2 linked regions of the Solidesulfovibrio fructosivorans JJ] genome follow. The protein of the gene in region 2 binds, or shares a complex with, the protein of the main gene of each other region. Links are inferred from orthologs where the notes say so. Each region holds a gene or a part of one and is shown on either strand. Other genes may lie near its edges.

Region 1 (3,269 bases), on a different replicon or contig from region 2:
GCACGGGGAAGGGCAAGGTGTAATTGGGAATCTTGTCGAAGCGGATAAAACCCACGGACTTGCCTTCGGTCAGTTCGGACAGGGCGGTGAGCCCCAGCGGAATGGGCAGGTTCAGGGCGCAGGCGTGGATCTCGGACAGCTTGTCCTTGTACCGGGTCTTGAGGTAGTTGACGAGCGCGTCGCGCTCCTCCTCGGTAAAGGATTCGAGCAGGATGCGCCGGCAGCTTTCGATGCTCACCGGCAGATCGGGGTCCACCGGGTCCCCGATCAGGGCGTCCCAGTCGTAGATTCCTTCCTCGGCCGGGTCCCATTCCGGACGAAACAGGTGGACGGTGACGTCCTTGCGGCCCTTGAAGCTTTTGATGACCATGGACACGGTCCAGGCCCGGTGTACGGGAAGGCTGAAATCAGCCGGAACGACGTCGATTTCCATGGGAGCGTCTCCTTGACACGGCAGGCTGACCCCGGCTGCGGCGCGGCGCGAGTGCCGGTCGAAACGCCACGGGGTTTTCGCTTTCGTTACGTTGACCGGGGATGTACAAAAAAACACCATGCTTTTCCAGCTTGAATCCGAATACAGCCCGCAGGGCGACCAGCCCGGGGCCATCGAGGCCCTGGCCGCCAATTTGTCCCAGGGCGTGCCAAGCCAGGTGCTGCTCGGGGCCACCGGCACGGGCAAGACGTTCACCATGGCCCAGGTGGTAGCGAGGCTCAACCGTCCGGCCTTGGTCATGGCCCCCAACAAGACCCTGGCCGCCCAGCTCTACAGCGAGTTCAAGGGGCTTTTCCCCAACAACGCCGTGGAGTATTTCGTCAGTTATTATGACTACTATCAGCCGGAAGCCTACCTGCCGCGCACGGACACCTACATCGAGAAGGATGCGTCCATCAACGACGACATCGACAAGTTGCGCCATGCCGCCACGCATTCGCTTCTGACCCGGCGCGACGTGCTCATCGTGGCCTCGGTATCCTGCATCTACGGCCTCGGGTCGCGCGACTACTACGAGCGTATGGTGCTTTCCCTCGAGGTCGGCCAGAAGACCGGCATGGAGGCGGTGATTTCCCGGCTGGTGGAGATCCAGTACGAGCGCAACGATTACGATTTCCACCGGGGCGTGTTCCGGGTGCGCGGCGACGTCATCGAGCTCATTCCCGCCTACAGCCGGGAGCGGGCCATGCGCCTGGAATTTTTCGACGACGAGCTGGAATCCATCCTGGAGACCGATCCGCTGACCGGCGAGGTCCTGGGGTCCATGCAAAAGGCCATCATCTTTCCGGCCAGCCACTACGTGTCCGACCGCGACAACCTGAATCGCGCCGTTTCGGACATCCGGGAAGAGCTGCGCCTGCGCCTGACCGAGCTTCGGGCGGCAAACGACCTGCTGGCGGCCCAGCGCCTGGAAATGCGCTGCATGCAGGACCTGGAGATGATCGAGGAGCTCGGCTACTGCAACGGCATCGAGAACTATTCGCGCCACCTGGACGGCAGGAAAGCCGGTGAGCCGCCGTACACGCTGCTCGACTACTTTCCCGAGGACTTCATCCTGTTCGTGGACGAGTCCCATATCACCGTGCCCCAGATCGGCGGCATGTACGCCGGGGACCGCTCACGCAAGCAGACGCTGGTCGATTACGGCTTCCGCCTGCCCTCGGCCCTGGACAACCGGCCGCTCAATTTCGAGGAATTCCTCTGCCGCATCGGCCAGGCCGTCTACGTCTCGGCCACGCCCGGCGACTGGGAGGTGAACCGGTCCGAGGGCGTGGTGGTGGAGCAGATCATCCGGCCCACGGGCTTGCTCGACCCGGAGATCGAGGTGCGGCCGACCAAGGGGCAGGTGGACGACCTCATGGCCGAATGCCGGGTGCGCGCGGATGCCGGGGAGCGGGTGCTCGTCACCACGCTCACCAAGCGTATGGCCGAGGAGCTCAACCAATACTTCAACTCCATGGGCCTGCGTTCGCGCTATCTCCATTCCGACATCGACACCCTGGAGCGGGTGGCCATCATCAAGGCCCTGCGCCAGGGCGAATTCGACGTGCTGGTCGGCATCAACCTGCTGCGCGAGGGGCTCGACATCCCGGAAGTGTCCCTGGTGGCCATCCTGGACGCGGACAAGGAAGGCTTCTTGCGTTCGACCCGTTCGCTCATCCAGACCTTCGGCCGAGCGGCCCGCAATGTCGGCGGCCGGGTGATCCTCTACGCCGACACGGAGACCGGCTCCATGCAGGCGGCCATGGACGAAACGGCCCGACGGCGGGAGAAGCAGGAAGCCTTCAACCGCGAGGCCGGCATCACGCCGAGCACCATCATCAAGGCCATGGACAGCGTGCTGGACAGCCTGTACGGCCAGGGGGCCGATGCGGCGGCCGCCGCGTCCGTCGCCGCGCCCGGGCGGAGTTCGCGGGCCGCGTCGGTGCGCGAGGAAGCCTCGGCCTACGGCGGCATGTCGAAAAAGGCCCTGGAAAAAAAGATCAGGATGCTGGAGCGGGAAATGCGCGAAGCGGCCAAGGCGCTGGAATTCGAGAAGGCGGCGGCGTTGCGGGACCAGGTGGCGGCGTTGCGGGAGCGCTTGCTGGAGATGGGCTGAAATGTCGGACGGCCGCAATTTTATGCGCATGCACGGCCGGGCCGTGCGGCTGCACCATAGGCTGGGGGCCTGGGGGCCGCTGCTCGGCGGTTTCCTCGCCCTGGCGCTGGTCTTCTGCCTGGGCGTGACGGGCTACATGTATGTGGAGGGCTGGAGTTTTTTCGACAGCCTCTACCAGGTCGTCATCACCCTTTCCACAGTAGGGTTCCAGGAAGTCTATCCCCTGTCCCATGACGGCCGCGTGGTCACCATGCTGCTCATCGTTTCGGGCGTGGGGGCGTTCGCCTATCTCGTCGGCTCCTTTACCCAGGTGTTGGTGGAAGGCCGGCTGCAACAGTATCTCGGGAGACGGCGCATGCAGAAAATCATCGACGGCCTGAGCGAGCACGTCATCATCTGCGGTTACGGCCGCATCGGCTCCATCGTGGCCCGGGAGATCCTGGCCGAAAACATGCCCGCCGTGGTGGTGGAGAACAGCGAGGAAGTCATCCGGCTCCTCGACGAGCAGGGCATTCCCCATGTTTTCGGCGACGCCACAGCCGACGAGACGCTTCTCGCCGCCGGTTTGGCCCGGGCCCGGACCCTGGTCGCGGCCCTGACCCAGGAAGCGGCCAACGTTTACGTGACCCTGACCGCGCGCCAGCTCAATCCGGCCATCCGCATCGTGGCCCGGGCCGA
Region 2 (3,314 bases):
GAACATGCCCTGCATGGGGCGGTCCTCGACCTCTTCGCCGACTGGGACAAGGCCATTGGCCACCTGCTCGACCGCTACGACAGCCTGCCCGGCGAAAAGCGGCTCATCGCCCTGGCCGACCACGGCTTCACCGAACTTGTGACCGAAGTGGACCTCAACGTCTGGCTGGCCGGAAAGGGGTTGCTCAAAACCCATCCCGGAGCGGCAAACGAGTGGGACGCCCGCATCGCCCCGCACCAGACCGCCGCCTTCGCCCTGGACCCGGGCCGCATCTACATCAACATCAAGGAGCGCTTCGCCCGGGGCGTCTTTCACGAGCATGTGGCCGAAAAGCTGGCCCGGGAGCTGCGCGACGAACTGCTGACCCTGAGCTACGAAGGCGAACCCGTCATGGAGGCGGTGCATCTGGCCGAGGAAATCTACGACGGTCCGCAACTGCGCCGCGCGCCCAATCTCGTCTGTGTCGGCCGGCCGGGCATGAGCCTGACCGGCAAGTTCGACCGAACGAAAATTTTCGGCCGCTTCGGCCGCACCGGCTGCCACAGCGCTCACGGGGCCATCTGGTGCGATACGGCCGGCGCGCGCCCGGCCACCACCACCGAGGCCGGACGCCTCGTGGCCGACTTCTTCAATCTTCCCGAGCAAAACGAGCCGGCATGGATTTCGAACGCGATTTGAACCCGGCCCAGCGCCAGGCGGCCCTCACCACCGAAGGCCCGATGCTGGTCATCGCCGGGGCCGGGTCCGGCAAGACCCGCACCATTGTCTACAGGCTGGCCCATCTGGTCTCCGACGGCGTGGATCCGGCCGCGATCCTCCTTCTGACCTTCACGCGCAAGGCCGCCCAGGAGATGCTTACCCGGGCCGGGATGCTTTTAGCCATGGGCCCAAGCGGCGTGGCCAGCGTGTCCGGCGGCACGTTTCACGCCTTCGCCTTCGCCACGCTGCGGCGCTACCATGCCGCGGCCGGCTTTCCCGACGGCTTCACCGTGCTTGACCAGGCCGACTCCGAGGACATCCTGGGCCAGGCCAAGGACACGCTCGGCATCGGCAAGGGCGACCGCTCCTTTCCCCGCAAGAGCGCGGTGCTCGGGCTTTTGTCCAAGGCCCGCAACAAGGAGCTCGACGTCGGCGACGTGCTCTCGCGCGAGGCCTTCCACCTGCTCCCCTACGCCGGGGACATCGCCAGGATCGGCGAGCGCTACACGGCGTTCAAGGCCGAAAACCGCCTGCTCGACTACGACGACCTGCTTTTCACCCTGGAGCGCACCCTGACCGAGCATCCGGACCTGCTCGACTACCTGCGGCAGCACCACCGCTACGTCATGGTGGACGAGTACCAGGACACCAACCGGGTCCAAGCCCGGCTGACGCGCCTTCTCGCCCCCACCTCGGGCAACGTCATGGCCGTTGGCGACGACGCCCAGTCCATCTACGCCTTTCGCGGGGCGACAGTGGACAACATCCTCGATTTCCCGGAACTTTTCCCGGGAACGCTCGTGGTCAAGCTGGAGCAGAACTACCGCTCCACCCAGCCGATCCTGTCGCTTACCAACGCCATTTTGCAAAACGCCGGCCGCAAGTACGACAAAAAGCTCTTCACCACCCGCGAGGACGGGCCCCAGCCCGAGTTGCTGCGGCCCTTTTCCGACCTGACCCAGGCGGCCATGGCCGCGGCCAAAATTCGCGAACTTTCGTCCCGCTATCCGCTGCACGAGATCGCGGTGCTTTTTCGCGCCGGCTACCAATCCTATGCCCTGGAAGTGGAGCTCGGCAAAACCGGCATCCCCTTCCAGAAGTTCGGCGGACTGAAATTCTCCGACGCCGCCCACGTCAAGGACGTGCTGTCCTACCTGCGGCTCGTGCGCAACACCGCCGATTTTCCGGCCTGGTCACGCGTTTTGGCCTTCGTGCCAGGCATCGGCCCCAAGACCGCCACCAAGATTTTCAACGCCATCCAGTCCGGCGACCGGGCCGTACTCGGCAAGATGGCGGCCAAATCGCAGGAATTTCGCGCGCTGATCGAATTCCTCGACACCCTGCGCGCCCTACCCCCCTCCCCGGCCCAGCTTCTGGAACGGGTCATCGAGGCCTACGCGCCGCTTTTGGCCGAGAAATACCCCGAGGACTACCCGCGCAGGCAGGCAGGCCTGGAGCAGCTCCAGCAGATCGCCGCCGCCTACGCCGACCTCGACGCCATGTTGGCCGACCTCGTGCTCGAAAACCCGGACGAGGACCGCAAGAAGACCCGCGAGGACCACGTGGTGCTTTCCACCGTGCATTCGGCCAAAGGCCTCGAATGGTCGGCCGTGCTGGTCATCGACCTGGTGGACGAACGCTTTCCCTCGCGCCACGCCCTGTCCCGGCCCGAGGACCTGGAAGAGGAGCGCCGGCTGTTATACGTGGCCTGCACAAGGGCCCGGGAACACCTGACCCTTTTCGCGCCGGAGACTATTTACCAGCGCCAGACCGGCGGCTGCGCTCCCGCCCTGCCGAGCATCTTCCTGCGCGAGCTGCCCCCGGGGACGCTTCCCGAGCGCCGGGAACGGCTCGGCGGCGGTTCGGCCGCCGCCTTTGCCGCCTGCCCGCCGCCTTCGGCCCCGGCCACGGCCGTGCGCTCCCGCCTGACGCGCCCGGCCGAAGCGCCCCACTTGACGGGAGCCCCCGCGCCGCGCAAGGCCCCGACCGGCAAGATGGGCTACTGCCGCCACAAGATTTTCGGCCGGGGCAAGATCATCGCCATGCTCGACGACGGCAAGTGCCGCGTCAATTTCCCGGATTTCGGCCCCAAGGTCATCCTTGCCGATTACCTGGAAATGGAGGATGCTTCCTAAAATCGCCGACCCTTGACCGCCAAGCCCGAGGACGCCCGTGCGCATCCGCTGGAAACTGTTCTGGCTTCTGGCCGCCCTTTCGCTCACGCCGATCGTGCTGTTGCGCGCCAACAGCCAGTTCGCCCTGCACCGTCTCGCCGACAAGCTGGCCGGGCGCGTGGCCGCCCAACTCGTGGCCGAGGCCGAAACACGGCTGCGCCGGCTGGTGGAAGACCACGCCCGGCTCCTCGACAGTCGGCGAAAGACCTTGTCCGTGGCCGTGACCATGCAGGGACTTGCCGCCGAAAACCTCCTGGCCGCGCCCGAGCCCCCGGCACCGGACCCGGACGACGTGGTCACGGTCGAAGCCATGCGGGGCGCGCATATGGGCATGAGAATGGGCATGGGAATGGGCCGAAGCCACGATGCGGAAACGTCCCCGGACGCCCCGATCGGTTTCAAAGACCTGCCCGACTACTTCCGCCTGTCCCCGGCCGGCAC

What was found.
Region 1: the proteins of DESFRDRAFT_RS10330 (region 2) and uvrB are in contact, whole or in part, in a crystal structure (PDB 7EGT), measured with the Thermus thermophilus proteins. The link is inferred for Solidesulfovibrio fructosivorans JJ] from one-to-one orthologs. Residues at the interface, in WP_096412145.1 of Thermus thermophilus: His654, Arg656, Phe657, Gln666, Asp668, Glu669, Lys680, Arg681, Leu682, Ser683, Lys685, Tyr686, Ala687; in WP_096411307.1 of Thermus thermophilus: Glu23, Leu25, Arg26, Asp27, Gly28, Glu29, Arg30, Phe31, Arg55, Glu326, Asp327, Phe328, Glu379, Ser382, Gln383, His398, Gly400, Arg401.

What each region holds. Positions count from the first base shown.
Region 1 is NZ_AECZ01000010.1:14,619-17,887, reverse strand. What follows is about bases 117-3,071. They hold uvrB (excinuclease ABC subunit UvrB), read left to right. Parts: upstream 117-551; coding sequence 552-2,591; downstream 2,592-3,071. Other genes in these bases: DESFRDRAFT_RS08780 (potassium channel family protein), read left to right, coding at 2,593-3,071; DESFRDRAFT_RS08790 (hypothetical protein), read right to left, coding at 117-433. Outside these bases: more of DESFRDRAFT_RS08790, read right to left, coding at 1-116; more of DESFRDRAFT_RS08780, read left to right, coding at 3,072-3,269. UniProt on the Escherichia coli protein: The UvrABC repair system catalyzes the recognition and processing of DNA lesions. A damage recognition complex composed of 2 UvrA and 2 UvrB subunits scans DNA for abnormalities.
Region 2 is NZ_AECZ01000012.1:62,634-65,947, reverse strand. Bases 246-3,245 are described here. They hold DESFRDRAFT_RS10330 (ATP-dependent helicase), read left to right. Parts: upstream 246-656; coding sequence 657-2,834; downstream 2,835-3,245. Other genes in these bases: DESFRDRAFT_RS10325 (SpoIIE family protein phosphatase), read left to right, coding at 2,872-3,245; DESFRDRAFT_RS10335 (alkaline phosphatase family protein), read left to right, coding at 246-678. In the rest of the region: more of DESFRDRAFT_RS10335, read left to right, coding at 1-245; more of DESFRDRAFT_RS10325, read left to right, coding at 3,246-3,314. UniProt on the Escherichia coli protein: A helicase with DNA-dependent ATPase activity. Unwinds DNA duplexes with 3'-5' polarity. Translocates on single-stranded DNA with 3'-5' polarity. Initiates unwinding more efficiently from a nicked substrate than double-stranded DNA.